Regions from separate parts of the Lysinibacillus irui genome, predicted to be linked through region 1. Evidence: riboswitches for the same ligand, from Rfam matches in the RefSeq annotation. Region 1 holds a riboswitch; each other region holds the start of a gene.
What was found. Region 1 has a riboswitch for cobalamin ahead of OU989_RS13550 (energy-coupling factor ABC transporter permease). Riboswitches for the same ligand answer to the same signal wherever they lie in the genome.
Positions count from the first base shown of each region.

Region 2: linked by a shared signal. The riboswitch ahead of OU989_RS02385 (ABC transporter substrate-binding protein) and the one ahead of OU989_RS13550 (energy-coupling factor ABC transporter permease) in region 1 are both predicted to bind cobalamin.
Region 3: linked by a shared signal. The riboswitch ahead of OU989_RS09100 (ribonucleoside-diphosphate reductase subunit alpha) and the one ahead of OU989_RS13550 (energy-coupling factor ABC transporter permease) in region 1 are both predicted to bind cobalamin.

Region 1 is NZ_CP113527.1:2,677,111-2,687,264, forward strand. It holds gene cobJ (precorrin-3B C(17)-methyltransferase) at 1-627, opposite strand, end outside; gene OU989_RS13545 ((2Fe-2S) ferredoxin domain-containing protein) at 632-1,003, opposite strand; cobalamin riboswitch at 1,150-1,332, opposite strand; cobalamin riboswitch at 1,577-1,760, shown strand; gene OU989_RS13550 (energy-coupling factor ABC transporter permease) at 1,905-2,651, shown strand; gene OU989_RS13555 (energy-coupling factor ABC transporter substrate-binding protein) at 2,653-2,925, shown strand; gene cbiQ (cobalt ECF transporter T component CbiQ) at 2,931-3,704, shown strand; gene OU989_RS13565 (energy-coupling factor ABC transporter ATP-binding protein) at 3,701-4,543, shown strand; gene OU989_RS13570 (S8 family peptidase) at 4,636-8,136, shown strand; gene OU989_RS13575 (GNAT family N-acetyltransferase) at 8,228-8,668, opposite strand; gene OU989_RS13580 (glycosyltransferase family 4 protein) at 8,788-9,876, opposite strand; gene OU989_RS13585 (glycosyltransferase family 2 protein) at 10,128-10,154, shown strand, end outside.
Region 2 is NZ_CP113527.1:484,451-494,604, forward strand. It holds gene OU989_RS02375 (class I adenylate-forming enzyme family protein) at 1-1,447, shown strand, start outside; gene OU989_RS02380 (acyl-CoA dehydrogenase family protein) at 1,449-3,116, shown strand; cobalamin riboswitch at 3,174-3,357, shown strand; gene OU989_RS02385 (ABC transporter substrate-binding protein) at 3,500-4,468, shown strand; gene OU989_RS02390 (FecCD family ABC transporter permease) at 4,465-5,466, shown strand; gene OU989_RS02395 (adenosylcobinamide amidohydrolase) at 5,463-6,923, shown strand; gene OU989_RS02400 (cob(I)yrinic acid a,c-diamide adenosyltransferase) at 6,936-7,499, shown strand; gene OU989_RS02405 (heterodisulfide reductase-related iron-sulfur binding cluster) at 7,769-10,003, shown strand.
Region 3 is NZ_CP113527.1:1,849,484-1,859,637, reverse strand. It holds gene OU989_RS09105 (ribonucleotide-diphosphate reductase subunit beta) at 1-297, opposite strand, end outside; gene OU989_RS09100 (ribonucleoside-diphosphate reductase subunit alpha) at 310-2,523, opposite strand; cobalamin riboswitch at 2,687-2,876, opposite strand; gene OU989_RS09095 (hypothetical protein) at 2,983-3,669, opposite strand; gene OU989_RS09090 (ECF transporter S component) at 3,666-4,160, opposite strand; gene OU989_RS09085 (bifunctional adenosylcobinamide kinase/adenosylcobinamide-phosphate guanylyltransferase) at 4,192-4,584, opposite strand; gene OU989_RS09080 (histidine phosphatase family protein) at 4,536-5,132, opposite strand; gene cobS (adenosylcobinamide-GDP ribazoletransferase) at 5,105-5,881, opposite strand; gene OU989_RS09070 (bifunctional adenosylcobinamide kinase/adenosylcobinamide-phosphate guanylyltransferase) at 5,902-6,477, opposite strand; gene OU989_RS09065 (histidine phosphatase family protein) at 6,489-7,097, opposite strand; gene OU989_RS09060 (pyridoxal phosphate-dependent aminotransferase) at 7,094-8,188, opposite strand; gene cbiB (adenosylcobinamide-phosphate synthase CbiB) at 8,175-9,131, opposite strand; gene OU989_RS09050 (adenosylcobinamide amidohydrolase) at 9,128-9,811, opposite strand; gene OU989_RS09045 (hypothetical protein) at 10,016-10,154, opposite strand, start outside.

The DNA.
Region 1 (10,154 bases):
CACTTCCTGACGTTCTCTATAGGCACTTTTTACAAGTCCTACTGGTGTGTCTGGCGAGCGATATTCTAAGAGAATTCGTTGTGCTTCTACAATTTGTCTTGTTCTCCTACCACTTTTAGGATTGTATAAAGCAATAACAAAATCAGCCATTGCAGCAGCCTCGACACGCTTTGCAATTAAATTCCATGGTGTTAGGTGATCACTCAGACTAATGGTACAAGCATCATGCATAATCGGAGCCCCTAGTAAACTAGCACATGAATTGATTGCTGAAATACCAGGAACTATTTCTACTTCAATGCCTGTAGCTTCTGTCCAGCCTAATTCGATTAACACTTCGTACACTAATCCCGCCATACCATATACGCCCGCATCCCCACTCGAAATTACGGAGACGATGCTGCCTGCTTCTGCTTGACGAACAGCCTCTTGAGCACGTGATACCTCTTCTGTCATTCCGGTACTGACAATAGACTTTGCACTGACTAAATCTTGAATAAGCTCTACATAGGTTTTATAGCCTATGATCATATCACTTTGTTGTAAAGCTTCTACTGCTCGTGTCGTAATATGCTTAAAATCTCCAGGTCCAAAGCCCACTACGAAAATTTTCCCTTTTTGCGCCATGCTGTTACCCCTCTTTCACCTTTTCGATCCCTTTAATGGCTGTCGTTTGTGCTGTACGCTGTAATGTACCTTCCCGAAGTGTAAAGACATGTTCGTTGTATAATGTTTCATGATGTAAATCTTGTACGAGTATTCTTGCATGCTCTGTTGATGGCACTCGATACCAATTTCCTTGTGGATAGGCGATGACTACACAAGCATCCTTGCATCGTCCATTACAGCGCGTTCTTGTCGTATGTATTTCCTGATCGAGTGCTTGTCGCTGTATTTCATCTCGAATGGCTAAGGTAATTTCCTCAGCATCCTTTCTCATGCAGCTACTGCCATTGCAAATAAAGAGATGTGTTTTCATCCCCTCTAAATTCCATGTTGTCATCTTCTGTCTCCCCTCATTTGCTTTCTGGAAAAAGAAAAAACCCTCACTCTTAACGAAGAGTAAAGGTTTTGTAGAAGCCAAATAAAAACGAATAGAATAAAATACAGGTACTCGCTCTCGCTTCAACTTCTCCCTCCGAAAAGTTTGCATGCACAATCAAATAAGCAGGTTTCCTGACTTAAGCTTCATTTTACTATCGCACCTTCCCAAGTTTTCACCAGTGGTACCTGCGAATTCATCAGCTATTACAGTAGCGGGGGCTGTATTGGATTTTCACCAATTTCCCTATTATCTCGAGCTATTCGAGCACTTATTGACGTTTTATATGAAATTTATTATCTTCTTCAATTGTTTAGAAAACTGTCTCTATCATATCTTATTATTTTAAAATTTCAATATTTCTTTAAAAATTTATGACAAATTTATCAATTTTGCTCGAATCTTATTCTTTAAAAAACTAAGTTCTCCTTACTTCTATCTAAATTTTCTATATGGATATGCAATTAAAAATTTTTATATAAAAAAATCTAGCACAATTATGGAAATTTATGTTACACTTTGTCGTGAAATCTCACAACTTTATGTTTTTTCGGTGTAAAATGCTTGCCATTTTACTTAAAAGGGAAGCCGGTTTGAATCCGGCGCGGTCCCGCCACTGTAATAGGGAGCTTTATAGATAATGTCACTGTCCAATGATGGGAAGACCTATAAAGTGTTGAACTAGAGCCAGGAGACCTGCCGAAAAAAAGGTGATCGTTTCAACCTACGAGGATAGGTGTGCGGCTTAGCAGATGAGAATGATTTGCTTTTTTTAGCTATGCACTTTTCCAGCAGCGGAGAAGTGCTTTTTTATTTTACGCACGCTACATTCTTAAAAAACTAATCGTTAGGAGGAAAGCTTTTGACATTTTCATGGTGGAAACTTAGTTATTTTTTATTGGCCTTGTTAATCGTGCCAAACCGAGCCTTTGCTATGCATATCATGGAAGGCTTTTTACCCATTGAATGGGCCATTTTTTGGTGGGTCATCACGACTCCCTTTATTATTCTAGGATTGCGTTCCATTCGAAAAACAATGGAAGAAAACCCTGAAACAAAAATGCTCTTAGGGCTTTCAGGAGCCTTTGCTTTTGTGCTATCGGCCTTAAAGATCCCCTCTGTTACCGGGAGCTGCTCCCACCCAACTGGCGTTGGACTTGGAACAGTTTTATTTGGACCTTTAGCAATGAGTGTCATTGGGACGATTGTGTTATTATTCCAATCATTACTATTAGCGCATGGTGGTATCACTACTTTAGGAGCCAATGCCTTTTCTATGGCTATTGTCGGTCCGTTTATTGCTTACTTTGTTTTTAAAGGGGCTCAACAAATAGGGTTGTCATTTTCACTTGCCGTTTTCTTTGCCGCTATGCTTGGTGACTTAGGTACATATATTGTGACTTCTGTCCAACTAGCACTAGCCTTCCCTTCAGAGGTTGGAGGTTTTATGGCATCCTTTACAAAGTTCGCAGGAATTTTTGCCTTAACTCAAATTCCGTTAGCCGTTAGTGAAGGAATTTTAACAGTCATTGTGATGAATTTCTTGAAAAAATACAATGTCAGCGAATTAAAAACTTTACGTGTTTTCTCTACAAAGGAGGCACATTAAAATGAAACGTAATGTATTGCTATTAGTGATTGTAGTGCTGTTAGCCATCATCCCACTGTTCATCCAAAAAGGAGCAGAATTTGGTGGTGCTGATGGAGAAGCAGAAGCTGCTATTGGAGAAATCGATGCAGAATATGAACCGTGGTTCGACAGCTTATGGGAGCCGCCAAGTGGTGAAATCGAAAGCTTATTATTCGTCCTACAAGCCGCTATTGGTGCTGGTTTTATTGGCTACTTCATTGGCTATATGCGCGGCAAACATAAAGAAGGTTAACCAACATGTTGCTCATTGATAAATATGCCTACCTCAATAAGCTAGCGTTCGTTCATCCACTTGAAAAAATGATCTTTTCACTTGGACTACTTCTAGTAACGCTTATCATGAAAGATGAACGTCTTTCACTCATTACATTTTTTGTAATGAGTGCTTTTATCATTATAGGTGCGAAAATCCCGCTTAAATACTATATTAAATTACTATTACTACCAGCTTTTTTCTTGCTGACGAGTCTCGTATCCATTTTACTAGCTATTACACCTTCAACCACTGTCTTACCTGCGCATGTTTGGTCTTTCACGTGGATGGCTTGGACAATATTCATCGGGAAAGCAAGTGTCCTAACTGCGCAACACTTGTTCTTTATCGTTCTTGGCAGTATTAGCTGTTTATATTTTTTAATTTTGACCACATCCGTACAAGGAATTTGTTTTGTGCTACGACAATGGCGACTTCCCTCACTCCTAGTCGAGCTAGTAGAATTAACCTATCATTTTATCTTTATTTTTTTAGGGAGCATGCAAAAAATTCATCTAGCCCAGCAGGCCAGGCTTGGCTACCATTCACCTATGCAGTGGCTACGCTCTATATCTATGCTTATTGCGGCACTATTTGTTGAAATGTTTCAGCGTAGTCGAGAGCTCAACAATGCCATGCAGTCACGGGGCGGTGAAAGCGTTTATTGGCAAGAGACGAGCTCTTATAGCAAGAAAAACTGGCTAGGCATGGCCGTTATTTTTCTAGTGCTCATCGTATATGGAGGATACTTCTCATGAAAAACTGTTATTTTGAACTAAATCAGCTGTCCTATGCCTATGCTGATGGAACGAAGGCTCTGACAGACATTACCTTACACATACCTAAAGGAAAAAAAATCGCCATCCTAGGTCATAATGGTGCTGGAAAATCGACTTTATTTCAGCATCTGAACGGCATCTTGAAGCCAACTGCTGGAACGATATTATTTGAAGGAAATAAGCTTCAATACAATCGAAAGGCATTAAAGGCACTTCGCCAGCAAGTCGGCATCGTTTTTCAAGATGCGGATCATCAACTTTTTTCAGGCACTGTCAAGCAAGATATCGCATTTGGACCACTGAACCTTGGTTGGTCTACTGCAAAAGTTGAAGAAAAAATAGCATGGGCTGTTGCACAGACAGAAGTGGGAAATTTACTCGAAAAACCGATTCATTTTTTAAGTGTAGGTCAAAAAAAACGTGTGGCAATGGCAGGTGTGTTAGCGATGGAGCCCTCTGTCCTCCTGTTAGATGAACCAACAGCTGGTCTTGATAATTATTATTCTTCAAAAGTTTTACAAACTTTAGCTAAATTAGCAGACGGTAAAAGAACGATTTTACTAGCTACTCATGATCTCTCTCTTGCTTATGAATGGGCGGATCAAATTATTGTTATGGAGGGTGGATCAATTATTTATAATGGCGATCCTATCACCTTGTTTTATGATGAAGATTTGCTAACACAAGCTCATCTAGAACGACCATGGGTTTTAGAAATGGTCTTAGCATTCCAAAAAAAGAAATTAGTGCAGGAAAGCATCCGTATGCCTCGCTCTAAAAAAGATATAGAAAAATTAATTGACCAAATTGATTGCTAGAGAAAAATTTTCCTCAATTACGAAACTTTACTAATCTTTATTCGTATATGTATAGTCGAGACTAAATTTACAACCCCAAGGAGAGATAACAATTGAAAAGTTGGTTTAACAAATCTGTCGCAGTTGTAGCATCCGCTGCACTAATGGTTCCTACCGCTTCTGCCTTTGCTGAGACACCACAACATACAGCAAAAAATGTGCTGGCAAACAGTTCGAAACAAATAGAAAAGAATGAAGAAAAATGGATGAGCAAGGATACAATTGTTATCAAGCATTCAGGTCTTGATAAAAATGTACATAAAAAAATTGGCTCTAAAGTCATCCGCTCTATTCCTTCTTTAGGTTACGATGTAGTTCAACTGAACAAAGGGGTAACAATCGAAAAGGCCGTTTCATACTACTTAAAGCAAAACGGGATTAAAAGTGTATCCCCTAGCTATGTATATCATTCTTTCACTAAAGACATAGATCCAAAAAAACAAGAGATGTATCATTTAAGTCTACTGCAAATGGATCAAGCACTCCAATTAGCTGGCGATCATGATGTAAAAGTTGCTGTCATTGATTCTGGTGTCGATTTTAAACACCCCGATCTCAAATCTCAAGTACTCCCACCCTATAATGCAGCAGCACCTGCAAATGCTACTTATCCAGGCGACCATGGAACACATGTGGCGGGAATTATCGCCGCAGCAAAAGATAATGGTATTGGTGGACACGGGATTAATCCAAAAGCAAAGCTACTGCCAATTGATGTATTCAATGGCAAAGAGGGCGCAAATGATTTCATTATTGCACAGGGCATTCTCTATGCCATTGAGCAAGGTGCCGATGTCATTAATATGAGTCTAGGGGGCTATGGGGAATCTCCACTGATGAAGGAAGCTGTTCAGAAAGCCATTGATAGTGGAATAACAGTTGTGGCTGCTGCTGGAAATGAATCAACAGATGATTACTCCTTCCCCGCTTCATTCGAAGGTGTCATTAGTGTTGGTTCGACGAATGATCGCAACAAGCTATCAAGTTATTCAAATTACGGACCGTCCGTTGATGTTGTGGCACCTGGTGAGGAAATATATAGTACGGTTCATGATGGGAAAAAAGGTTCTTCCTTTGTCAAATTTAGTGGCACATCTATGGCATCGCCAGTCGTGGCAGGTATTGTCTCCCTTCTTAAATCAAAATATCCAAATTTAAAGCCGCATGAAATAGAAGCCATTCTGGAAATGACAGCACAAGATTTGGGCGAGAAGGGTTATGATCTTACGTATGGTCATGGGCTTGTAGATCCTGTAAAAGCATTACAGTTTGATTTAAATAAACTGCCTAAGCATTATTCAGAGACTAAGGAAAATCAGCTTAAAAATGCCAAAGTACTAGCTAAAAATAAGTTGAACACGGAACAAGGTGTATTTGAGCAACAGGACGAGATAAAATGGTACAAGGTTGAATTAGACCAGGATGAATATGCTCAGCTTACATTAAAAGGTGCTGATAAATATGATTATGCCTTTGACCTATATTTCTACCCAAATAGTGGGATTGGTGATGTAGAACCGATCAATGTGAATGATGTTCGTGTAGGTAAAAAAGAAGGATATTTATTTAAAGCAGATCAAAAAGGCACACTATTAGTTGGTGTTAAAGATCATAATGGCAGCTATAGCTTAAAAGGTAAATCTACTTATGTCTTTACAGCACAAACGACGAAGGACCTGCCAATCGATACATTGGATAAGTCTGCAATGGAGCCCATTAAAAAGTTCCCATATAGTACAGCAGGCAAAAACTATACCCTTCTGTCAAAAGATCAACAGCAAGATCAAGATTATTTCACGTTTTCTGTAAAAAAACCTACGACGTTAAAATTTGATCTTACTGGGATTCCAGGTGTTACCGCTTCTATGGAGCTTTATCTAAAAGATGACCTTTCTCCAATACCACCACAAGAAGCCGGCAAAGCTGAAAATGAGGAAGTTGAAGAAGAGGAAGCTTATCCAATACAATCTGCTTATGGTGCAGCGAAAGGTGAAGCAGTCAGCATGATAATCGATGCTGTTCCAGATCAAGAATACGTATTAAGTGTATCTAATGAGAGTAATAGTGAGTTTTCAATGGAGATGTTCTTTAGTGGTGGCATTGAAAAAGAGGAAACGATCAGTGAATCTATGATTCCTTACACATTAAAAGGTGAAGTGGTGACCCTTCCTCCTGACGAGGATGGACTACCTTTAGATGAAGCCATGTTAGAAGAAAACGTCCCAGAGGAACAAGTACCTATTTCACCAAGTAACATAAAAAAACGCAATGAAATGGATAGCCTGATGAGTATGTTAATGACACCTATGACGTCGGGCAATCTTGAAAATGTTGATCAAATTCTGAAACAGGCGATACGCTTTGATATCGGCGAAGATCAAAAAGCTTATTTCCAAACTGAATATGATGAAGATTTCTTCACATTTAAAGCGAAGGAAGACGCTCTCTATAGTTTTAGCTTTAACAAAGGTACAAACCAAATGCCTACGGGTACAGTGTTTGAATATGACGAGGAAGCAAAGGAATTAATTCCGGTTTCTTCCTTAACAAATGATCTCGGCATTTTAGCACTACTACTTGGTTCAGCCGGTAATGAAAATGAAGCAAAGGTCATTCCATTAAAAAAGGACAAAACATATGTAGTAGCTGTTGTTAATGCTGGTGAACGTTCTGCTGATCCTTACACATTGAAAACTAGTAAAATAGGTGAAATTCCAGCAGATTATAATCCGGAAAATAATGAGGAAGCAAAAGCCCTCAAAATTCAACCGGGTACTACTTACAAAGATCATCTCATTTATTCAGATGATGTAGATTACTACTACTATAAGCAAGAAGGCAATGATGAAGTGATGAGCCTGCTTCTTTCTTCGGTTCCGTTTACAAATGAACAATTAGCGCAACTACCAAATGAACTGCAAAAAGACTTGAAATTTGCAGGAGCGATTATCGAGGATACGAACGGTAATATGAAAATTGATCCGAAGGAAATGGAAACTGAAGTTCCATTTGGACTTGGTGACAACATACTTGAAATGCTCCTTGGAATGATGGGAACAACTGATGTCAACACATCCTTTACGGCTAAAAAAGATCGAGGCTATTTTATCCTTGTTAACAGCATGGGGCTTGGTCAAGTGTCCGCTCAACCGTATACATTAACGCTGTTTGACCATAAGCGAGCAGACGAAGATGCCGATTCTAAATTAGTGAATGGAATCCCAACCAAACCATCTGCTCTTACGAAAAAAGAGGATCGATGGATCGCAAGTCAGTATTTAAATGCAGGTATCCCATTTGGTGATAAGGATTATTTTGAATGGAACAATGACCAAAAGCGCGACGTGACATTCTCTCTTCAAACAGAAAAATCACTAGATGGCGTCATCCGAGTGATCGATGCAAATGGAAAAACAGTCAAAACGCTAGATCTTTATGGGGCAGGAGATGCTGAGGTAGGTACAGTAGAACTAGATGCTGGTAAATACTATATTGAAGTCAGTGAATATTATGGTCAGGCAAGTACCCTACCTTATACGCTAGAAATTAAATAACCAACCTAATTTCCCCTAGATTATGATAGATCTAGGGGATTTTTAGCACAAAAAAGCATCCGTCCGTAGACAGGATGCTTGCTCGTTTATTTTACATAAAATATTTCACATAATTACAGTATTCATCTTGCTTCATGTGAAGTTTTTCATAAAGTTTACGCGCATTTACATTATCGGCTGCTGTTTGTAGCGTAACATAGCGAGCATCTTGTTGCTCACAATATTGAAATACCTGTTCCATCAATGCCTTGCCCACCCCTAGGCCTCTAGCATCTTCGGTTACATAAATATCATTGAGAATAAAGGCGCGTTGTAAAGCGACAGAGGAAAATGTTGGATATAATTGTGTAAATCCAATCACCCTACCATCTTCCTGCGCTACAAAAACAACAGACTCTTTTAAAGCCAATCGTAATTGTAAAAATGCCTTGGCACTACTTATATCTGAATCAATCCCATAAAATTGGCGATATTCATCAAATAATTTTGCTAAGTCTTCTAGTTCGTTCATTGTTGCTTGTAGTATTTCCATTCCTGTCTCCCCTTGTGTCTACCCATGATTGTCTAACCTATATTTCTAGAATCTATTATATAGGAAATAATGGTATAAAGAAAAGAATACTCCACTATTTAGAGAAAGAATATTTACGTTTATTCATCCAAATATACAGCAACCTTCTTCACAAGTTGCTGCCAGTTTAGTTCCTTTCGTGCAAATGCTTGCAATTCTACACAAGTATTTGCTAGCAATGCTTCCTGCTTCGTGACTTGCTGGAATGTCCGGCCAATACTTTCCCAGTCATGTGTCGGATGTATGGTGCCAAAACGTTGTTGCTGGGTTATATCATCAGCACCATCCACATCAGTTGTCACAATATAACAACCATTTTTAGCTGCTTCTGCAAAAACATGTGCATAGCATTCAACTAGAGATGTTAAACAAAAGATTTTAGCCTTACGGTATTCCTCCTCTAATTTCACCCTATCATAAATGGGCCCTATGATTGTCACTTGCTTCGCAAGTGGATGACTATCCAGTATCATTAGCAGCTCCTGCTGGAATGTTGCAGACATCGGACCTACTAACCGAAGCTCCCAGTCTGGAATTTGTGCTGCTAGAAAAGCTCTAACAGCCAATATAGTTTGCTTCTCTGGCGAATCTAAGCGTCCCACCATTAAAATTCTATTTTCTTTTTCCTGAAACGGCACCGGCTCTGTGTAAAAATGCTCATAAAAGCCATTGGGCAGATGTTTAATTTCCAATTGTGAAAATTCTTGAATGGCCTTTTGAATAGATACACATTCAGAGGTGAGGAGATCACAGAGTTTTAGTAACTCTAGAAAATATGGATAGGTTTTTAATCGGTTTAGCCAAAATCGATTCACATCTAACTTCATATATATTTTCCCATCTGGATGATAGTGCTTATAGGTCTGGAGAATAGGAAGGTAGGATGGATAGGGACCGATAGCGAATACTATGTCGATCTCCTTTGCATGCTTCACTAAATAGGCATTCATATTCGCCACATAGTCAATGCCAAATGGGACATGTTCAAATTTCACATTAGGAAAAGATTGTTGAAGTAGGGCGTCGTTCATCTCTGTTGTAACAATACTCACTTCATAGCCTAAGTAGTCCCCAAGTAAAATAGGTACAAGGCATAAATCTTTGAAAATATGTGCATCGGAAAGTTTATAGGACTCCACGCTACAAATAAAGGCGATCTTTTTTGACATCGTATCCCTCTTTCTAATAAAGCACTCTAACTAGTTTATGTCCCCCCCTGTTAAACGTGCACAACTTAGTAAATTTTCGCCCTTAGCAGCACATTTCTCTAGTAAAAGAGCTTGATAGATGTAAAAACTACTCTCTCAAAAGCTTCTAAAAACAAGCATTGGCCTACAGTCACACTATATTCACGCATATTGTATTAAAGAATCCGCTCGGTTAAGTAACTCTACTAATTATAAAAGAATGGAGGGATCACATGAAAATCAGCTTTTTATCACCCGCA
Region 2 (10,154 bases), 2.2 Mb from region 1:
CGTTATTTGTCATGGCAGAAGAGTGAATTACCTTGATTTAGATGAGCAAGTGACGCGATTTAGTCATGCCTTGCTGGAGCAAGGAGTAAAGCAGGGTGATAAGATTTTAATCTTTATGCCGAACACTTTAGAGTTTGTTGTGAGTTATTTTGCCATTCAGCGTATCGGAGCTATTGTTGTTCCAGTTAATGCGAAATTTACATTGCAGGAGGTCGAATATGTGGCGCAGCATGCCGAAGCGAAAGCCATTGTCGTTCATGAGGCCATTTTTACTGCAGTCGAGCATCTAGCTATTGTCCCAATAAAAATTAAAACAGGCTCAGAAAAAGCAGGCTGGCTTCATTATGAAACGATGATACAAGATGCTAGTACACAACTGATAGATTGTCAGCTTCATGAAGATGACGCTTCGACTATTTTGTATACTTCAGGTACAACAGGTAAACCAAAGGGTGTGTTATTTAGCTATCGTAATATATTAACAGTGGCACAAATGATAGCGGTTGAAATGGAAGTTAAGCCTGAGAGTCGGATTTTGCTCATGATGCCATTAACACACTCGGCACCATTGCATTTATTTTTAATGGCAGGCGTATTAGTAGGTTCGACAAATGTGTTAACACCAACTTTTACTCCTGATCTATTTATTGATTCAATTGAACAGGAAAAAACAACGCATTTCTTTGGTGCACCTGTTGCTTATCTATTAACAGCGCAGATGCCAAGATTGAAATCAGCTGATTTGTCTTCAATGAAGTGGTGGGTCTATGGTGGTGCACCCTTATCCCAGCAAGAGGTTCGTTTCATTCAACAAGCATTTCGAACAAGTAATTTAACTTGTGTGTATGGCTTAACGGAGGCGGGACCAAGTGGCTCATTATTGTTTGGGAAGGAACATGAAACAAAGGCAGGTAGTATTGGTCAGCGGGCCCCGCTTGGTACAGAATTAAAAATTGTCAATGATAATGGAGAAGATGTAAGTGTTGGTGAAGTAGGGGAAATTGTATTACTAGGTGAGGGGAATATGCTTGGCTACTACAAGAATGAGGTAGCGACTAATGCGGCCTTTATAAATGGTTGGTTGAAAACAGGGGACTTAGCTCGAATGGATGAGGACGGCTTTATTTGGATTGTTGATCGGAAAAAAGATGTGATTATTTCGGGCGGTGTCAATATTTATCCGAAAGAAATAGAAGATTGCCTATTAGGCTATGAGGGCATATTTGAAGTGGCAGTTATTGGTGTACCACATCCGCAATGGGGAGAAACGGTGAAGGCGGTTTATTCTGCTAATCAAGAAATTAATGAAAATGCTTTAAAAGAATATTTAGAGGACCATCTTGCGAAGTATAAAATTCCACGCATTTTTGAAAAAGTGAAAGCGCTACCACGAAATGCTTCAGGCAAAATTTTAAAACAATCCTTGAAGGGACAAGAGGTGAGATAGTATGAAAGTTTTACAACAGGAGAAAACGCGGCCGACGAATTTTTTTACAGATGATGAGACGCTCCAAAAAGTGATAGAAATGATGTTAGATCAAGAGTTTTTATCCTACGCAAAGCAAGAGCTAGCGGATTTCGGGGAGCTATGTGCAGGTGATATTGATGCAAGAGCGAAACATACAGATCGACAGGGGGAGCCTCGCCTTCAAAGGTATGATGCTTATGGTGAAGAGATATCAGAGGTTTGGGTCAATGATGGCTACAAAAAAACAATTGAGGAGACATATAATACAGGCATTGTTGGCTACGTGCACAAGGATATTCCGCAGCTAGGGCGCAAAGGAAATTATGTCTATAGCTTTGCGCAAGGCTATTTGCTGTCCCATGCAGAGCCAGGTTTTTATTGTCCTGTGACATTAACAATGGCTACTGCCTATCTATTAGATCATTATGCTGATGACGAGGTTAAACAGCGTTTCTTACCACATGTTTGTGCAACAGGTGATACAGAGTTATATGAAGGAGCAACATTTTTAACTGAACGTCAAGGGGGCTCAGATGTAGGGGCGAATGTTGTGGAAGCGAGAAGGGAAGGCAATGAATTTCGCCTCTATGGTGAAAAATACTTCGCTTCCAATGCCGGTATGTGTGGGGTAGCAATGGTGTTGGCACGTCTAGAAGGTGCACAAGCAGGCTCTAAAGGATTAACCTTATTTGCTGTTCCTTGGCGTAAAGAAGACGGAACGGCAAATCATCTACGTATTCGACGACTAAAAGATAAGTTGGGTGTTCGGGCAGTTCCATCTGGTGAGGTTGAATTTGATGGTGCACTTGCTTATGTTGTAGGTGAACAAAGTAAGGGGATTTATTATATGCTGGAGGCACTGAATCTCTCAAGAATTTGCAATGCCGTAGCATCGATTGGGATTATGCGTCGAGGTTTCTTAGAGGCGAAGCATTATGTGACAAATCGATATGCATTTGGCAAGCCTTTAACACAATACCCAATGATTCAAGATACATTAGGGAAATTTGCAGCTAAGCTACATGTAGAAGTAGCGACCGTTTTTGATCTTATTCAATTATACGATAAAGTAACGAATGGGCATGGAACACAACAAGATGTTATTATGAATCGTTTATATATTGCCATTATGAAAAAGGAAACGGCAGAGCAAGCGGTTCATTATGCTAGTGAAGCAATTGAATTACATGGTGGCAATGGTTATATTGAGGACTTTGTGACACCGCGCTTACTGAGAGATGCTCAAGTGTTGACGGTATGGGAGGGCACGGCTAATATTCTGGCGTTAGAGCTTATTCGGTTAGTGGATAAGTTTCAGGCACATGAGCTTTTTGTCAATGAGATGGAAGAACGGTTAGAAAAATTAACAGATAGCGCTTTGGTGCAAATTGTGAGAGAGCAATTGGTGAAACTAGCTGGGATCTTACAAATTTTTAGTGCTTTAGATGATGCCACGAAAACATTTGAAGCAAAAGATGTTGCAAAGAAAATGGCGCTGTTATATGAAAGTGTCGTAGCAGTTGAATGGGCGCAAAAATTTGGTGGAAAGTATGAAAAGCTTGCGGACGTTTATTTAGAACAGGCATGGTCATTGCGACAAATTGGAGATCAGATGAAAACCGTACAATATTTTTCTGATATTGTATAGAAGCTAGAAGTCGTCTTGAATAGGGGCGACTTTTTTTCGTTTTCATGTATAATAAAATCAACTGAATAGTATAAAGGTTCTTTACTTAAGTAAAGTGAAAAGGGAAAACGGTGTAATTCCGATGCGGTCCCGCCACTGTAAATGTGAGTTTTTTCAAAAGATGCCACTGATGATATTCGGGAAGGCTTGAAAAGACGTAATAAGCATAAGCCAGGAGACCTGCCTTTATAGTATAGACATAACAGCCTACGAGGATAGGGTGGTGGATTTTGTATCAGTTCTTTGGTGCAATGTTAACCCCTCATCATTCGTAGATTAGGGGTCTTATTTGTGTAGGAGAATTTCTGCCCAAATAAAGCACAGATCAACGAAGGAGGATTCACATGAAGAAATTTTGGAAGATAGGATTATCAGCATTTTTAACACTAGGGTTGCTAGCTGCCTGTGGCCAAGAGGAGAAAAACGACAAGTCGTCTAATGAACCGCAAACACAGCAAGAGACATCACAGGTGGACGAAGCAACTTTCCCAATGACCATAACAGATGCCATTGGCAAGGATATAACACTAGAAGCTCCTCCAGAGAAAATTGTTTCACTTATTCCAAGTAATACTGAAATATTATTTAGCCTTGGTTTAAAAGATGAAATAGTAGGGGTTACAGACAACGATGATTATCCACCAGAGGTAGCTGAAAAGGAAAAGGTTGGCGGTATGGAATACAATATTGAAAAAATTATTGCCCTCAACCCAGATATCGTTTTTTCACATGAATCTAGCATGTCTCTTTCAGAAGCAGCGATTGAACAGCTTGAGTCAGCGGGTGTAAAAGTATTTGTCGTCAATAATGCACAAGATTTTAATGAGACATACACGACGATTGAGCAGCTTGGTCGAGCTACAGGGAAATTGCCAGAGGCTGAAGAAGTTATTGCCAACATGAAGGCGAAGGTAGAAGAAGTGCTGGCCAAAGTAAAAGATGTTGAACCAAAGAAAGTGCTAGTAGAAGCATCTGATGAGCCAGATATCTATACAGCTGGGAATGGTACGTTTATGAACGCGATGCTTGAAATGATCCATGCAGAAAATGTAGCGGCAGATGCTGATGATTGGTATAAAATTGATGCAGAACAGATTATCGCTAAAAATCCAGATGTCATCGTGGTGACATATCACTATGTACCAGATATTTTAACTAAAATACCACAGCGTGCTGGCTTCGATACAATTAATGCTGTGAAAAATAAAGCAATTGTACAAGTAGATGAAAACACAACAAGTCGTCAAGGTCCTCGTTTAGGAGAAGGTCTTGAAGAATTAGCAAAAGCGATCTATCCAGAGGTATTTAAGTGAAAAAAATAGCAGTAGCCTATTTAGTAACAGGCACGCTTCTTCTTATTAGCATCTGGTGTGGCGTAGCAATAGGCTCAGTGCATATTCCATTTGAAGTATTGTGGAATCAGGCGGTTGATGAAACAGCCGCCAATATCTTTTGGAAAATCCGCTTGCCACGTGTATTGTTAGCGGGACTAGTAGGGGCTTCTCTTGCTATTGCAGGAGCTGCCTTTCAAGGTTTGCTAAAAAATCCATTAGCAGATCCATATACACTAGGTGTTTCATCTGGTGCTTCGGTTGGTGCTGTAATGACGATCTTTTTTAGCCTATCTATACCTATTGTAGGTTTATATGCATTACCCATTTTTAGTATGATTGGCGCTATTATCACGATGGTAGTTGTGATGAGTTTTGCTAGAATGGTAGACCGTTCATTAAAAATGGAGACATTGATATTAACAGGTGTTATTTTTAGTTCATTTTTAGGTTCACTCATTTCTTTAATGATTGCTTTATCTGGTGAAGAGCTACGCCAAGTCGTTGGTTGGTTACTTGGATCTGTATCAATGCGTGGATGGCCATATGTCCAAATGATTATCCCGTTTGTTTTGATTGGCTCACTTATGCTATGGACACAAAGAAGAGAGCTAAATGTTTTATTATATGGTGAAGAGAGAGCGAAACATCTTGGGGTTAATGTAAAGCGGAGTAAGCATTTGATTTTAGCAGGTGGGTCCATGTTAACGGGAGCGGCTGTAGCGGTTTCTGGGACAATTGGTTTTGTAGGCTTAGTTGTGCCGCATATGACAAGAATGATTTGGGGTTCTGATCATCGCCATTTATTGCCATTATCATTTTTAAATGGCGCCACATTACTGATTATTTGCGATTTAGTAGCACGAACAATTATCTTGCCCAGAGAGCTACCAATTGGTGTGATTACAGCATTTATCGGAGCACCTGTTTTCTCCTACATATTTTATAAGCAACGAAGAAGCAAGGGGGTACGGGCATGATTGTGGTCGAACATCTATCAGGTGGCTATGAAGACGTAGCAATCGTCAAGGATATAAGCTTCACTGTTGAGAAGGGGAAAATTCTAGGTATTCTAGGACCGAATGGTAGTGGGAAATCCACATTATTAAAGGTAATGAGTGGTATACTACCAGCTATTGATGGAACAATTACTATAGATGGGAAAAATATCCTTTCCTATAATGCTCGTGCTTTGGCGAAAAAGATGGCTGTACTACCTCAGCTTCATGCAAATGCTTTTTCAAACAGTGTGAGAGAGGCCGTTTCACTTGGGCGCTACCCGCATCAAACAGGTTTTTTCTCGAGTTGGTCTGAACAGGACGAACAGGCTGTACAACATGCTATGCTACAAACAGGCGTGAAGCGTTATGAGCATACTGCCATGGAATTTTTATCTGGCGGTGAACAGCAAAGAGTTTTTGTTGCACAAGCATTAGCTCAAACAGCTGAAATTTTACTGCTGGATGAACCAACGAATCATCTTGATATTGCACACCAACGTCAAATTTTAGATTTGGTTCGGCAGGAAGCTGTGGAGTGTGGTTTAACGGTAGTGATGGTCCTACACGATATGAATTTAGCCTCTCTTTATTGTGATGAATTATTGCTTATGGAAGGCGGACAAATGAGAGCACTTGGTGAACCACATGAAGTATTAGTTGCTTCCCAAATCGAAGAAGTTTATCAAGCTCGAGTGACTACCTATGCCCATCCTGAATTACCAAAACCACAAATTACAATGATGCCCTCAGCTACCGATTTTCAGGAGCGGGCTGTCATCAAAAAGGAACATTTCACCATAACAGAACATTATATTCAACTCAAGACAGAGATTCCTTTAAAAACAGTATCCTCTGCTGTTCATAATCCTGGTATCGGCTGGCATAACTGCTTATTAAATCGCTCTGTACCTAGTGATTATGTCATTAGTGATGTGAAGAGAGAAGTCAACGAGTTTTTGCGTAAGGGTAAATTTTCGCCTACAAATACGGTTGTTATGTTAACAGCAGTACCAACATCTCTAGTAGCAATGAATGAATTTTCTGCTCCTTTTGGCAGTATGATAGTAGCTGTAACAGCTGGTGTAGGGAATGCGGTTGATGTGTCACGTGTACATGAAAGACAGGATGATCCATATATTGGTACTATTAATACATGGGTCATTATCAATGGCTGTTTATCAGAGGAAGCATTTTTTCAGGCAATGATGACAGCTACTGAGGCAAAAACGAAAGCTTTACATTCAGAAAATATACGTGACGAGCGTAGTGGAACCATTGCTACAGGAACTGCTACAGACAGTCTTTTAATTGCAGCGACGCAAAAAGGGGAAGAAATGCTGTATGGTGGTCCAATTACAGAGGTTGGTAAAATGATTGCTAAAGGTGTTTATGAGACAACGGTTCAGGCAATCAGAAATTATAAAAATTCATTTTAGGAGATGAGAGAAATGAAGCTTTACACGAAAACAGGTGATACAGGGAAAACAAGTCTTATTGGAGGTCGCGTTGATAAAGATAGTTTGCGTGTTGAAACATATGGGGCGATTGATGAATTAAACTCCTTTATTGGTAAGGCTGTTAGTGAATTAGATCAAGCGCTTTTCAAGGATATTTTGACAGACCTAGAAACAATTCAGCATGAACTATTCGATGCAGGTGGAGATTTAGCCAATGTGATGAAAGAGCGCCACTATAAATTAACAGAACAACCAATTGAGGTGCTTGAAGCACGTATTGATGCATTATCCGATGAAGCACCACCGTTACAACGCTTTATATTGCCAGGAGGTGCACCAGCAGCTGCTACTTTACACATTGCTCGTACAGTTGCACGTCGAGCAGAGCGTGAAATGGTAACGCTTATGAAGGAAGTTGAGGATGTGCCAAAGGTTGTTCAAAAATATTTAAATCGATTATCAGATTACTTATTTGCTGCTGCACGTGTTGTGAATGCTCGATTAAATGTAGCAGATGTAGAATATATTCGTAGCGGCAATGTCTTTAAAAAATAAAATGTAATTTAATGTTGTATCAGTGAATCTCTAGTTGTAATTGATTAGGAAAGTAAAAAATGCTACTTTGAAAAAAATTCAGGGTGGCTTTTTTTCTTGTAAAATGTAAGAATATAAAATTATCAGAAATATTTCCGTTTTATGTTGACTGAATGCTCACTCATTTATTAGAATAGGAATATAATGATAAAGTGACGTACATTTCCGTATGAACTAGCAAATTTTCCACAAAGAGAGAAAATGACGACAAACTAAAGGGGGGACCAACCATGAGTCCATTATTAATTGCTAACATTGTCTTAACAGTCGTGGTTGTGCTTTATGCAGTAGGATTGTTCTTCTATCTGTTAAAAACACGCTATAAATATGTGCAATTGGGGAAAAAGGTTGAGTTTGATGAAAGTGTTAAGGAACGACTTCGCTATATTATGGTCAATGTATTTGGTCAAAATAAGCTATTAAAGGATCCGAAAAGTGGATTAATTCACGTTATGTTTTTCTATGGGTTTTTAATGGTACAGCTAGGTGCTATTGATTTAATCTGGAAGGGGTTAGCACCAGGATCACATCTGCCATTAGGCATATTCTATGGTGTCTTTACATTCTTCCAAGAGCTTGTGGTTTTAATGATTTTAATCGCAGTAGTGTGGGCATTCTACCGACGCTATGTGGAAAAGCTAGTGCGTCTAAAGAGAGGATGGAAAAACGGTCTTGTATTAATTTTCATTGGGGGATTAATGGTATCAACATTACTTGCCAATGGTATGGGGTTAATTTGGCATGGTGAAGGATTAACGTATACAGAGCCAGTTGCTTCTAGCATTGCTGCTATTTTTGGTTTCTTACCTACATCAGTAGCTGCTGGAGTATTTTATGTCATGTGGTGGGCACACCTTTTAATTTTACTAACATTCCTTGTGTACGTTCCACAATCTAAGCATTTCCATTTAATTGTAAGTCCGCTTAACGTTTACATGAATCGTTTAGATCGCACAGGTACATTAACACCAATCGATTTTGAGGCTTTAGAAGAAGCTGGTGAAAACGTTGAAAGTGAAGAGGATATGCCTTCAATTGGGGTTGGGCGCATACAGGACTTCACGCAAAAGCAAATGCTAGATTTGTATTCTTGTGTAGAATGTGGGCGCTGTACAAATATGTGTCCAGCAACAGGAACAGGAAAAATGCTATCTCCAATGGATTTAATCGTAAAACTACGCGATCATCTAACATTTACTGGAGCTGTTGTAACGAAGCAAAAGCCTTGGGTACCATATCAATTCTTTGCCAATACAAAGGGTAATCAACTTGCAATGGCTGCTGGTGCTGAAGGTGCTGTGATTGAAGATATTTACAGTCCATCTTTAATTGGCGATGTCATTACGGAAGAAGAAATTTGGGCTTGTACGACTTGTCGTAACTGTGAGGATCAATGTCCAGTAATGAATGAGCATGTTGATAAAATCATTGACCTACGTCGTTATTTAACAATGACGGAAGGGAAAGTAAACCCAGATGCGCAACGTGCTATGACAAATATCGAGCGACAAGGAAACCCTTGGGGCTTAAACCGTAAAGAGAAAGAAAACTGGCGTGACCTTGATCCAACAATCCATATTCCAACAGTAAAAGAGCTGAAAAAATCTGGTGAGGAAATGGAGTACTTATTCTGGGTTGGCTCGATGGGGGCATTCGATAACCGTTCTCAAAAAATTGCTTTGGCGTTCTGCCGCTTATTAAACGAAGCTGGTGTGAAGTTTGCAATTTTAGGTAATAAAGAGAAAAACTCTGGGGATACACCTCGACGTTTAGGCAATGAATTTTTATTCCAGGAGCTAGCTACAGCAAATATTGATGAGTTTGTTAAAAACGATGTGAAAAAAATCGTAACAATTGACCCTCATGCTTACAACATCTTTAAAAACGAATATCAAGATTTTGGCTGGAAAGGTGAAGTTTATCACCATACTGAATTATTAAATCAGTTGATTGAAGAAAATCGTCTAGCGCTAAATTATGAGGTGCATGAAACAATTGTTTTCCATGATTCTTGTTACTTAGGACGTTATAACGATGTCTATGATGCTCCGCGTGAAATCTTACGAGGTATTCCAGGCGTGAAGCTTGTAGAAATGGAACGAAACCGCGAATCAGCTATGTGCTGTGGTGCTGGTGGAGGCTTAATGTGGATGGAAGAGCATGTCGGTAACCGCATTAACGTGGCGCGTACAGAGCAGGCTCTTGCAACAAATGCATCTGTTATTTCCTCTGGATGTCCTTACTGCTTAACAATGCTAGAGGATGGCACAAAGGCAAAAGAAGTGGAAGATTCAATTGGAACATTTGATGTTGCAGAATTACTAGAGCGATCAGTGTTTGGTGAAAAAGTGAAGGCTACAGAACAATCTTCTGAAGAAGCAAAAGAAGATACACTTGAAGAAGTCGTAGCGTCAGTAGAAAACATTCAACAAGACGAGAATGTTGAAGCAAACGCAGAAAAATGATCACTATTGCAGAAATATTTTAGTTATCTGAAAAATATAAATTGCACAATAAAAAATTGTTTTGTAGAATAAGATTAAATAGAAATGGGAGTTGAAATAACAAACTCCCATTTTTTATCGATAGGAGTCGAGCGAGCGTTCAGTCAATAAA
Region 3 (10,154 bases), 830 kb from region 1:
GGCTACCTTGCCTGCAAAATCAGTTTGCACACTATCTAATAGCGCTAATAAACCGATAATTTTTAAAAATGATTCTTGTTCATCTTTCGTCAGCTCAGGGAAATGCTTAACATCATTGCTCATATTAATTTCAAATGGTGTCCAGAAGTTTCCTAGCATTTTTTTATATTTAGGGTACGCCCAGCTAAAGCGGACATCATCCCAGTTTAAAATATTGGAGGAGCGCCCATTAACGATACCTGTAGAACGGTTAGGTGCTTCCTTATCCATAATTTGTCGTTTCGTAATCGTTGTCATTGTTTTTTCCTCCTAGCTTGCACAAGACTCACATTCTAATAATTCTACTGATGTGGAGCGTACATAATAGGTCGTTTTCACACCACTTGCCCAAGCATTCATATGCAGTGCCAGTAAATCCTTTGCTTTAATCGTATTTTGAACATATAAATTTAGTGAAATGCCTTGGTCAATGTGGCGAGCACGGGCTGCATTTTGTTTGATTGTCCAATTTTGATCGATGAAATAAGCTGATTTATAGTACCAAGTCGTTACGGGTGATAAATCTGGTACCGTTACAGGAATTTTGTAATCCTTCTTCTCTTCTGAGTAGCTCTTTTGGAAAATCGGATCAATTGACGCCGTACTTCCTGCTAGAATCGATGTCGATGAGTTAGGGGCTACTGCCATAACATAGCCATTTCGCATTCCCTCTTTCGCCACTGCCTCACGTAAAGCATTCCATTTGTCGCTATCATAGCCGCGCTTTTCAAAATAGGCACCTGTTTGCCAATCAGAGCCCTCGAATAATGGATACGCTCCTTTTTCGCTTGCTAAAGCGTTAGAGGCACGAATTGTTAGGTAGGCGATGTCCTCATAAAGCTTGTCCGCAAATTCTACAGCTTCATCTGATTCCCACTGAATTTCCTTTAAGGCTAATAAATGATGCCAGCCAAATGTGCCAAGTCCAATACCACGGTAGCGTAGGTTCGTACGCTCTGCTTGTTTCACAGGGATAGTATTTAACGCAATAACATTATCAAGCATACGTACCTGAATCGGAATTAACCGCTCTAAGACATTAGCAGGCACGGCTCTTCCTAGATTAATAGAGGACAAGTTACAAACCACAAAATCTCCAGGCTTGCGACGAGTCACGATAACATCGTCTTCTAATGTAATGGATTCAAACTCCGTTGCTGACATATTCTGGAATATTTCTGTACACAAATTCGAACTATAAATCATTCCTTCATGCTTATTCGGATTCATGCGGTTCACTTCATCTCGGTAAAACATGAATGGAACGCCAGTTTCGAGTTGTGAGCGCATAATACGCTTCATAATATCGATGGCTGGTACTACTTCACGGCTTAATAACGGATTAGCAATACATGCTGCATATTTCGTGCGGAAGGAGCCATTGCCCTTTGTTTCATCGTAGAAATCCTCTAAAGAGAAGCCCATCACTTCACGTACTTCATGTGGATCAAATAGGTGCCATTCTCCACGGGCTTCTACTGTTTCCATAAATAGATCTGGTAAACATAGCCCTGTGAAAATATCATGGGCACGTAGTCGTTCATCACCATTGTTTAAGCGTAAATCTAAAAACGTAAAGACGTCCTTATGCCAAACATCAAGATAAACCGCGATGGCTCCTTGACGTTGCCCTAGCTGATCGACAGAGACAGCCGTATTATTGAGCTGCTTAATCCACGGTAGCACACCACTTGATGCACCTTTGAAGCCTTTAATGGACGAGCCACGGCTACGAATTTTGCCCATGTAAACGCCTATACCACCACCATATTTAGACAATGTTGCGACATCCGTATTCGTATCGTAAATGCTTTGTAGGCTGTCATCCACTGTATCGATGAAGCAACTTGAAAGCTGACCATGTGTCTTACCAGCATTTGATAGTGTCGGTGTTGCAACAGTCATATATAAATTACTCATCGCCCAGTAAGCTTCTCGCACTTTTTCTAGACGATCTTCTGTTTCATCCTGCATTAATGTCATGGCAATGACCATCCAACGCTCTTGTGGGAGCTCTACAGGTGTTTTTGTATAATCACGTACAACATAACGATCCATTAATGTCTTCAAGCCAATATACGTGAATAGCTCGTCACGACTAGGTTCTAAATAGCTGGCTAATTGTTGAAGCTCCTGCTCACTATATTTTGTTGTTAAGCTTTCATGATATAAGCCCGCTTCAGTGTATTGTGCAAGATGAGCTGGAAATTTTTGATAAACATCCTTTGGTGAAACGCCACGTCGCGTTGCAAATTGATCGTATAATTTTTCTAAATAAATGTGTGCAGCCACAAATGTCCAATAGGGCTCTTCCTCATCAATTAGGCTAAGTGTTTGTAAAATCATCGCATCCGCCCATGCTTCAAATGTGGCATTGTCGTTTTTTCGTAGCCAACGATCCGATAACCTTACAAAGCTTTCAAGCTCATCCTCCGTGTAACTATTTTTTAACTTAGCTAGTTGCTGTTCGATTTGAATTGTCATGTACACATTCTCTCCCTTTCTTTCTCCAAGCAACACAAAAAGCGATCACGCAACATCTATCGGTTACGTGATCGCTGTAAAATCGGAAATGGAAATGAAGGACGTGCACACAAAGAAGTGAACAAATCTCTCGCCTCCACTTCTCAATCCCCGAAGAATGTGTTGCTGTCTTGAACATCTCGGCAGGTCTCCTGGCTCATGCTTCCTCCAAATAATCACCTTCCCGTTTTTTCAACAGTGGTCTCTTGATTATTTGTCAGCACTTACAGTTGCGGGGACAGCTTCGGCTTAAGATGACTCTTGTTCCGAATTCCCTTTTAAACCATATTGGTACCGCTTGTCCAAATACTATATATTGTGTTTTAACTCCTAAACAAATCTAACATATTGTGTTTCGTGTTGCAATAGGTGTTTCGTACCTTGCGATTTTTAAGGCAGCCCTTTTGCTCGAAACAAGCCCTAATACGGTGCAGTTTTGCGTAGTTTTTCAAAATTTCTTTGGAAAAAATTTTGTGCCTGCTGCTCTTTTTTAGGATCGATGCCAAGCAAAATGACCGAACAAGGACCTGCTGATTTGGTCAGATCAAGCGAACTTTCAACTTGTTGCTGTCCAAAAAGACGCGCTAATTCGCCTTGTAGCCCCTTTGACCCGACTGGCCAAACTTGCTGCACGATATCCGCCTGCCATGCCTGAAAAATGGGCTGAAGCTGTGCAACGTCTTCTGGATGCGCTAACACTTCTTCCCCTACAAGCGGCAAGCCATAAGTGTACCAGCTGAGCTGTTCATGGTCAAATGGTTGACGTTGTTGTATTTCCCCAAGCATCGTAATGGCTACACCTGACTGTAGCGTGGGCATATTCGATTCCGTACTTCCTGCGATTGCAGGACAGGCTATACCAGTTTCCTCAAACACCTGTTGAATACCTCTTTCATAACGTGTCCATGCCGTATCACCAGAGAAATTAGCGAGTAAAACTTGGCAAGGTAATGCCTGTGCCGCAAGCTGCTCTAAAAATGTCACACGTGCTGTCATGTAAGCTGTTAGTTGGTCAGATGCTGACACTACATCTTGTGGCTTTTCCCCAATGGCTGCCGCATTATCCATTGTCACAATGAACGTGCCCACTTTCATAGCATTTCTCATTGAACGCGACCTTCCTTACGCAAAAAGACCTTTGATAAAACAGGCATCACTACTGCAACAATGACTAGGTTAATAACAGTTGCCATAAGAATGCTACCTAATGCACCCCAGAAAAAGGCAGGGCTAATTAAAAAATAAAACGGTAATGGTGCCACAATGCCATTCAATACGAGTGCAACTGGCCATTTCCAAACATGTAGACCTTTTCTATGCATCACACCAAAGATCCATACGACGATGAACATTTCGACCGCGATGATAAGATGTAGTGGTCCTAATGGAAATCCAGCAGTCAACGCTGTAATAAAATGACCGATAAATCCAGCAAGCCCTGCTAAAAATGGGGATAAAAAGACTACGCCCAAAAAGGCAGGAGCCGAGTCGAGTGCAGCAGTCGAAATAAATGCCGGCACCTTAATGACTGCCCCTACTGCACAAATGGCAGCAACCATTGCCGTCAATATCCAATTCCTTAATCTTTGTCGATCCATTCCATTTCCTCTTTTCTGTAGTATGTCTACCTTACTTCAGCTGTTCGGCAAGTCCGTACCAAATACGTACAACTTGCTCGGCTTCAATGAATAAAGCCTGATATAAACGACCACATGTATCGCGTAAGAGTCGCGCTTGTTTGTCTATTGGCACAACACCGCGCCCCATATCGTTAACAATGAGCGCTAGCATACAGTGCTGTTCAAGCCTCCTGAAGGTTGCAAGTACCGCTTGAACCACTTGGTCATCGTCCTCTAGATTTTGAGTCATCAACCAGTTTTCTAAATTTCTAATCACTAGCACTTCACAGGCTGGTGCGATCTCTGGTAGATTGCCATCGACAAGGGCGACCTGTCGCTCTTTATACAAGCCCATCACATAGTCGGTTTTACCGTTATAGGCTCCTCCAATAAAGACGTGCATCTTGCTCCCTCCTCCCAAGCCTTTCTTGTAAACGTTAAAATAAATTGTTTGTCATGTGGTACATCATACGACCAAAAAGGCTGTTCTGTTGGGGCATAGGCCACGAGTAAGGCACGAATGACCCCGCCATGCACCACTAAAGCATACTGATCCTCATCCTCCGGTAAATGGCTAAAGCCTTCCACAGCACGTGCCACAAAGTCATGAAAAGCCTCTCCTTGTGGTGGTGGCGTCTTAATCGGATCATCTAGCCATGCACGATAGTGAGCATTCGATTTTAATTCATCATATGTTTTCCCTTCAAATGCACCAAAGTTCGTCTCACGAAAGCGAGCATCTGCATGATAGCTTGCGTTCGGAAAATAATGAGCAGCGGTTTCTCGACAGCGCCGTAAATCACTCCCATATACGTTTGTTACAGCATCATCCACCATAGAAAGCGTGGTTGGATTAGCTAATGGGGCATCTGTCCAACCAAGATAGCGTTTTTCTAGATTCTCCTTTGTTGGCGCATGCCGCATCAAGCGCACAGTAACAATGTCACCCATAGCACAACCTCCATCCCTTCAATAGATGCACCAAGTAAATCCCCTGATACACCACCAAAATTACGTAGCGTAAATTGTCTAAAAATCAACAGTGCGAATGCTAAAATAATAACTAATACAATGGGCAGCAGAGAGAATTGAGTAAAAATGACAACAACCGCCAGAGCTATGCCCAGTGATAACAGCATGAACACTTTTAAGAGACTTGCGTGAATATGGGATTTAAAAAAATACGCGAGACCTTTTTCTTTCGAACAGTCCAGGGACAGAAAATAAAAGCTCATCCCAACTCTAGTGAGAAAAGGTACAAACAGCACCATCCATAAGGCGAATTTGTGTTGGACGAAAAGCTCATGGAGGACAACAAATTTCCCCATTAGTAAAAACAGCACAGACAATACACCGAAAGCGCCAACACGTGGGTCGTCTAAAATTTCTAATCGCTTGTCCCGATCTCGGTAGGAAAAATAAGCATCACCCATATCAATAAAGCCATCTAAATGCAAACCACCAGTCCATAAGGCAAAAAGCGCTATGATTATAAAAGCTAGCATGACCTCACTGCTCGCTGTCCACTGTGTGAGACCGTAGAGTACTGCTGCCACAGTTGTTCCCATTAACGCTCCTATCCAAGGTAAACAGGCAAACATCCCTGTAATCGTTGGCCTAGTTAACGGTAGCTCTTTATGTACTGGCAAAACCGTAAAAAATTGAAATGCCAATTGTAGGCTATGCCAAACAGTTTTCATCGTCTTGCCTTCTTTCTCGATTATTTCCATCTCTTTACAATACCATAATTCATTTCATAGGCCTCCTGTGCAATGGCAACGAACCATTGATGCCATTGCCCGAGTGTTTGTCGGTATAACTCTACTTCATCACTATCATATGGTGGCTCATCAAACAGTTCATTGGAGACAACTAAAAAAGTCACATCCTTATTTAGTAATGAAAGGATGGCCTGTTTGATGTTCAGTAGCTTGTTTTCTAAACAGCCTGGCTGATCTATACATGGCGTACCACTGTCAAAGCCCTCATAAAAAGCATTTGTTAGCCACGTTGTCACGCAGTCCCACAGCACCACATCCCCATCTTGGAGTGTTGCTAAAACCTCTGCCATGTCATAGGGTACCTCCACCGTTAGCCACTGCACAGGTTGTGCCTGCCGATCTGCCTGATGTCGGTCAATCCGCTTAGCCATTTCTCGATCTAAGGCGATGCCAGAAGCCAGATAAATTAAACGTTTTGTGGGACCTAGCTGTACTTGGTAATGCTGAATCGCTGTTCGCTCAGCAAAATGGGATTTCCCACTACGAACACCACCTGTAATAAAAATGAGTGGCATCAGGACACCTCCTATTGTAAATGATGAAGATTGCCAATTTCTTTCACAGCCCATTGTTGCTCTTGTCGTTCAATCACTGTCACACTTGTTCCATGAATGTATGGGGCTGTCCATAGCTCACTTATACTTCGCTGTAAAATAGCGTTAACGATACATTTAATGGTTACTGCATGAGAGACAATGAGAACCGTTTCATCGGGATGTTGATCCGCTATTTTCTTTAATGTAAACATGGCTCTTTCTGTCACAGCACCAAAGCTTTCCGTATGTGTTGCAACAAACTGTGCTGGGTAATTAGTATAGAGCTCATAATCAAGCTTATGATTGGCGAGAATGTCTTCAATTGTTTGGCCTTGCCAATCCCCTAAATAGATTTCACGTAAATCATCCTCATAAATAATCGGAAGCTTGCGCTTAGTGGTCAAAATGTCCATCGTCTCCCTTGCACGTCCACTTGAGCTACAATAAGCAGCTGCAAACTGAATAGGCTGGAGTTGCTTGTGAAGTCTTTGTGCTGCTGCTCTACCATTTTCCGTTAATGGAGAGTCCAGCCAGCCCTGTAGTCGTTGCTCTTGATTCCATTGTGTTTCCCCATGTCTTACTAGATAAAAAGTTGTCACTTTTCTCTCCCCTTATTTGCGTTAAACCAAGCTTGCAGACAATTATGTAAAGAAGTCATGGCCGCAATATCTTTTATCCCTATACGGAACCATTCACCCTGTAACCCTTGAAAGTTTTTTGTATGACGTAAGACAACCCCTTGTCCAAGGCAATACGTGAAAAAGGGATCGGCCTGCTGTCCTTGTGGTAACGTGAAGCACACATAATTCGTCACACTGTTCGTTACTTGACAGCCGTTTTCTTGTAAATACTGATGTAATCGCCCTCTTTGTGTTGTCGCATAGGCAATCGCCTGCTGACAATACTGCTGTTCATCTAAACAGCCTGCACCAATCACAAGTGCAAAGGCATTTAAATTCCAATGAGGCAGCATGTCCTTTAAAGTGCTTACAATGGAAGAATGCGCGACTAAATAACCAAGTCGTAAACCTGGAATCGCATACATTTTGGTCATCGAACGCACCACTATCACATGTGGATTTTGCGCGCAATGATGAATCATAGAATACGCTTCACCCACCCAATCCATAAAGGCCTCGTCGATCACAAGCTCACAGCTAACACTTCTTCCGTGCTCCACTAAAGCGAGTAAATCTTCTTTTTTCGGTAATACCCCTGTTGGATTATTTGGCGTACAAATATAAAGAGCGTCCGCCTTCTCCATTTCCTCCTTGAGCACATCCATTGGCAATGTGTAATGAATAAAATCAGTCACCAAAATAGGCACAATATCCGCACCTGCAGCCCGCAATGTTCGCTCATATTCAGAAAAAGTTGGATGTACGATAATGACACGCTTGCCCACATAGCGTCTTGCTACTACACTAAAGAGCTCTGATGCCCCATTGCCTAGTAAAATCGTCTCCTTTGCGACCTGATGAAAAGCAGCAACCTTCGTTAAAAAAGGCTCGCCATCAGGATCTGGGTAGCGCTGAATAAGCGAATAAAGTGTTCGCCAACGAGCCTCTACAAAGGCTGGTGGTCCCTCAGCATTGACATTTTCGCTAAAATCATAAACTACTTCTGGCATCGTTAAGCCTAATTGCTGATAGACATTGTGCGGATTTGCTCCGTGATTAGGTAATGGCATAAATAAGCACCTCCACAGCTAACATCACAAGCGTAAAGAGTATTGTGGCAATACGCATATGAATAATAGATGTTGCAATATGTTCCTTCGTCAAAGGGACTAATTTTTCTCCCATAATAGCCCTATGAGAGACAACCCCCTGATACGTATTTTTCCCACCAAGCTGCACACCTAGCTGAACGGCCGTCGCTGCCTCTAAATAGCCACTGTTTGGACTTGGATGCTTTTTAGCGTCCTGTGCCCAAATCTTTAGCCGCTTGCCAAGCGTTCGATCCGTTTCATTTTTCGTGCCAAGGACAATAAGGAAGCCTGTCATTCGACTTGGAATAAAATTCAATACATCATCGAGCTTTGCCGAGAACATTCCAAAGTCTTTGTATTTGTCATTTTTATAGCCAACCATTGAATCTAATGTATTGACAGCCTTATAGCCCCATAAACCAATTGCACCAAATAAGAAGGCATAAAAAAGTGGAGCTGTCACACCATCGCTTGTATTTTCAGACACCGTTTCTACTACACCACGCACAATCTCATCTTCTCCCAGCTTATCGGTGTCACGACCGACAATCCACGACAGCTTGACACGTGCCTCTGCAAAGTCACCTTTAACAAGTGGCTCATATACAGCCATCGCAGCCTCCTTCAAGCTCCGCTGAGCGAGGCCAATCCCAATGAGAAGTCCCTCTACAAGGATGCCAAAAATAATACTTACCTGATAGCTAAGAAGCAAAATCAATGTCACCACAAACATGGTCGTGCCTACGACTGCAAGAGCCATCACCATGCCACGCAGCTTTCGCCATTTGCCCTTATTCCAGAGCGCCGTTTGCGATTGAATCAAGTGTCCAATCCAGCGTACAGGATGAGGGAGTTTAGGAGGGTCTCCTACGAGTAAATCAAACAAAAGCCCAATGATACAGGCAATTACGATAGCCATCATAAAGCCCTCTCCTCTTTATCTTTTTTGTATTTGCTGATCGCCTCACGCATTGTCTCATAGACACCGTAACCGATGACCTTACCAAGCATGGTAATAGGACCAGCATATTGATGAAAGTCTCCCTCTTCTGTTGAAGCAATCAACAAGCTATCAGTAGAAGTACCTGTAGCTTGTGTGCCTGTTGTTGGGTCTGTAATCCCTTCATCCATTAACGCTTTGACCTTGGCTTCCGTTGTTGAAATCATGGCTTGAAATAACGCTTCATCAGATAGTTTTCCATTAATGACTAGCCATGTATTAATGGTGCCTGCATGGTACTGCTCTTCCCGATGAAAAGCCCGCGTAATATCCACCGCATTTCCTAATCCCGCAGTAATCATAACGACAAGCTGAATACCTTCATATGTAAAGTCACGAATGGTCGCAAACTTGGCCTGGACTGCCGTCATCATCGCCACCGTGTTGTCTAATGGAAAGTGTTGTGCCTGCAAATACTGCTGTAATTCAAGATGTGGCTGTCGCTCATCATAGGTAATAGGCACCGTTCGATTCAGTAGATGGGTATAATGACCAAAGCCAGGATTATGCATGGCTGAGGATACAACCTTCATAGGTGAATCGGTTTGTAGGGCCACATATTGGTCAAAAATTTGAATGCAATCCTTTGTCAGTATAGGCAATCGATCGCCTCCTCGCGATAAATATGGAATAGAACAAAAAAAAACAAATTCTTACAAAGAAGAATTTGTACTGTCGATTCTTTATTAAAATTTGAACCTTCTGAACGTTTGTACAGAATAACAACTTCATAATACTCAAATTATTTATTTTCTTTGAAATTGTATCATAACTTTGCCTATTGCCACAATTCCATTTTCAAAGCGTTATTGTTGCTTCTGTTTCAGATTTTTAAAGCGGATCACAGAGCCAATAATAATAAAGACCCAACCAATGCCTATGTAAACAATTTTCATTGTTTTTGTCGACGACGGTAAAATATCCATAATCGTTAAACAGACAAAA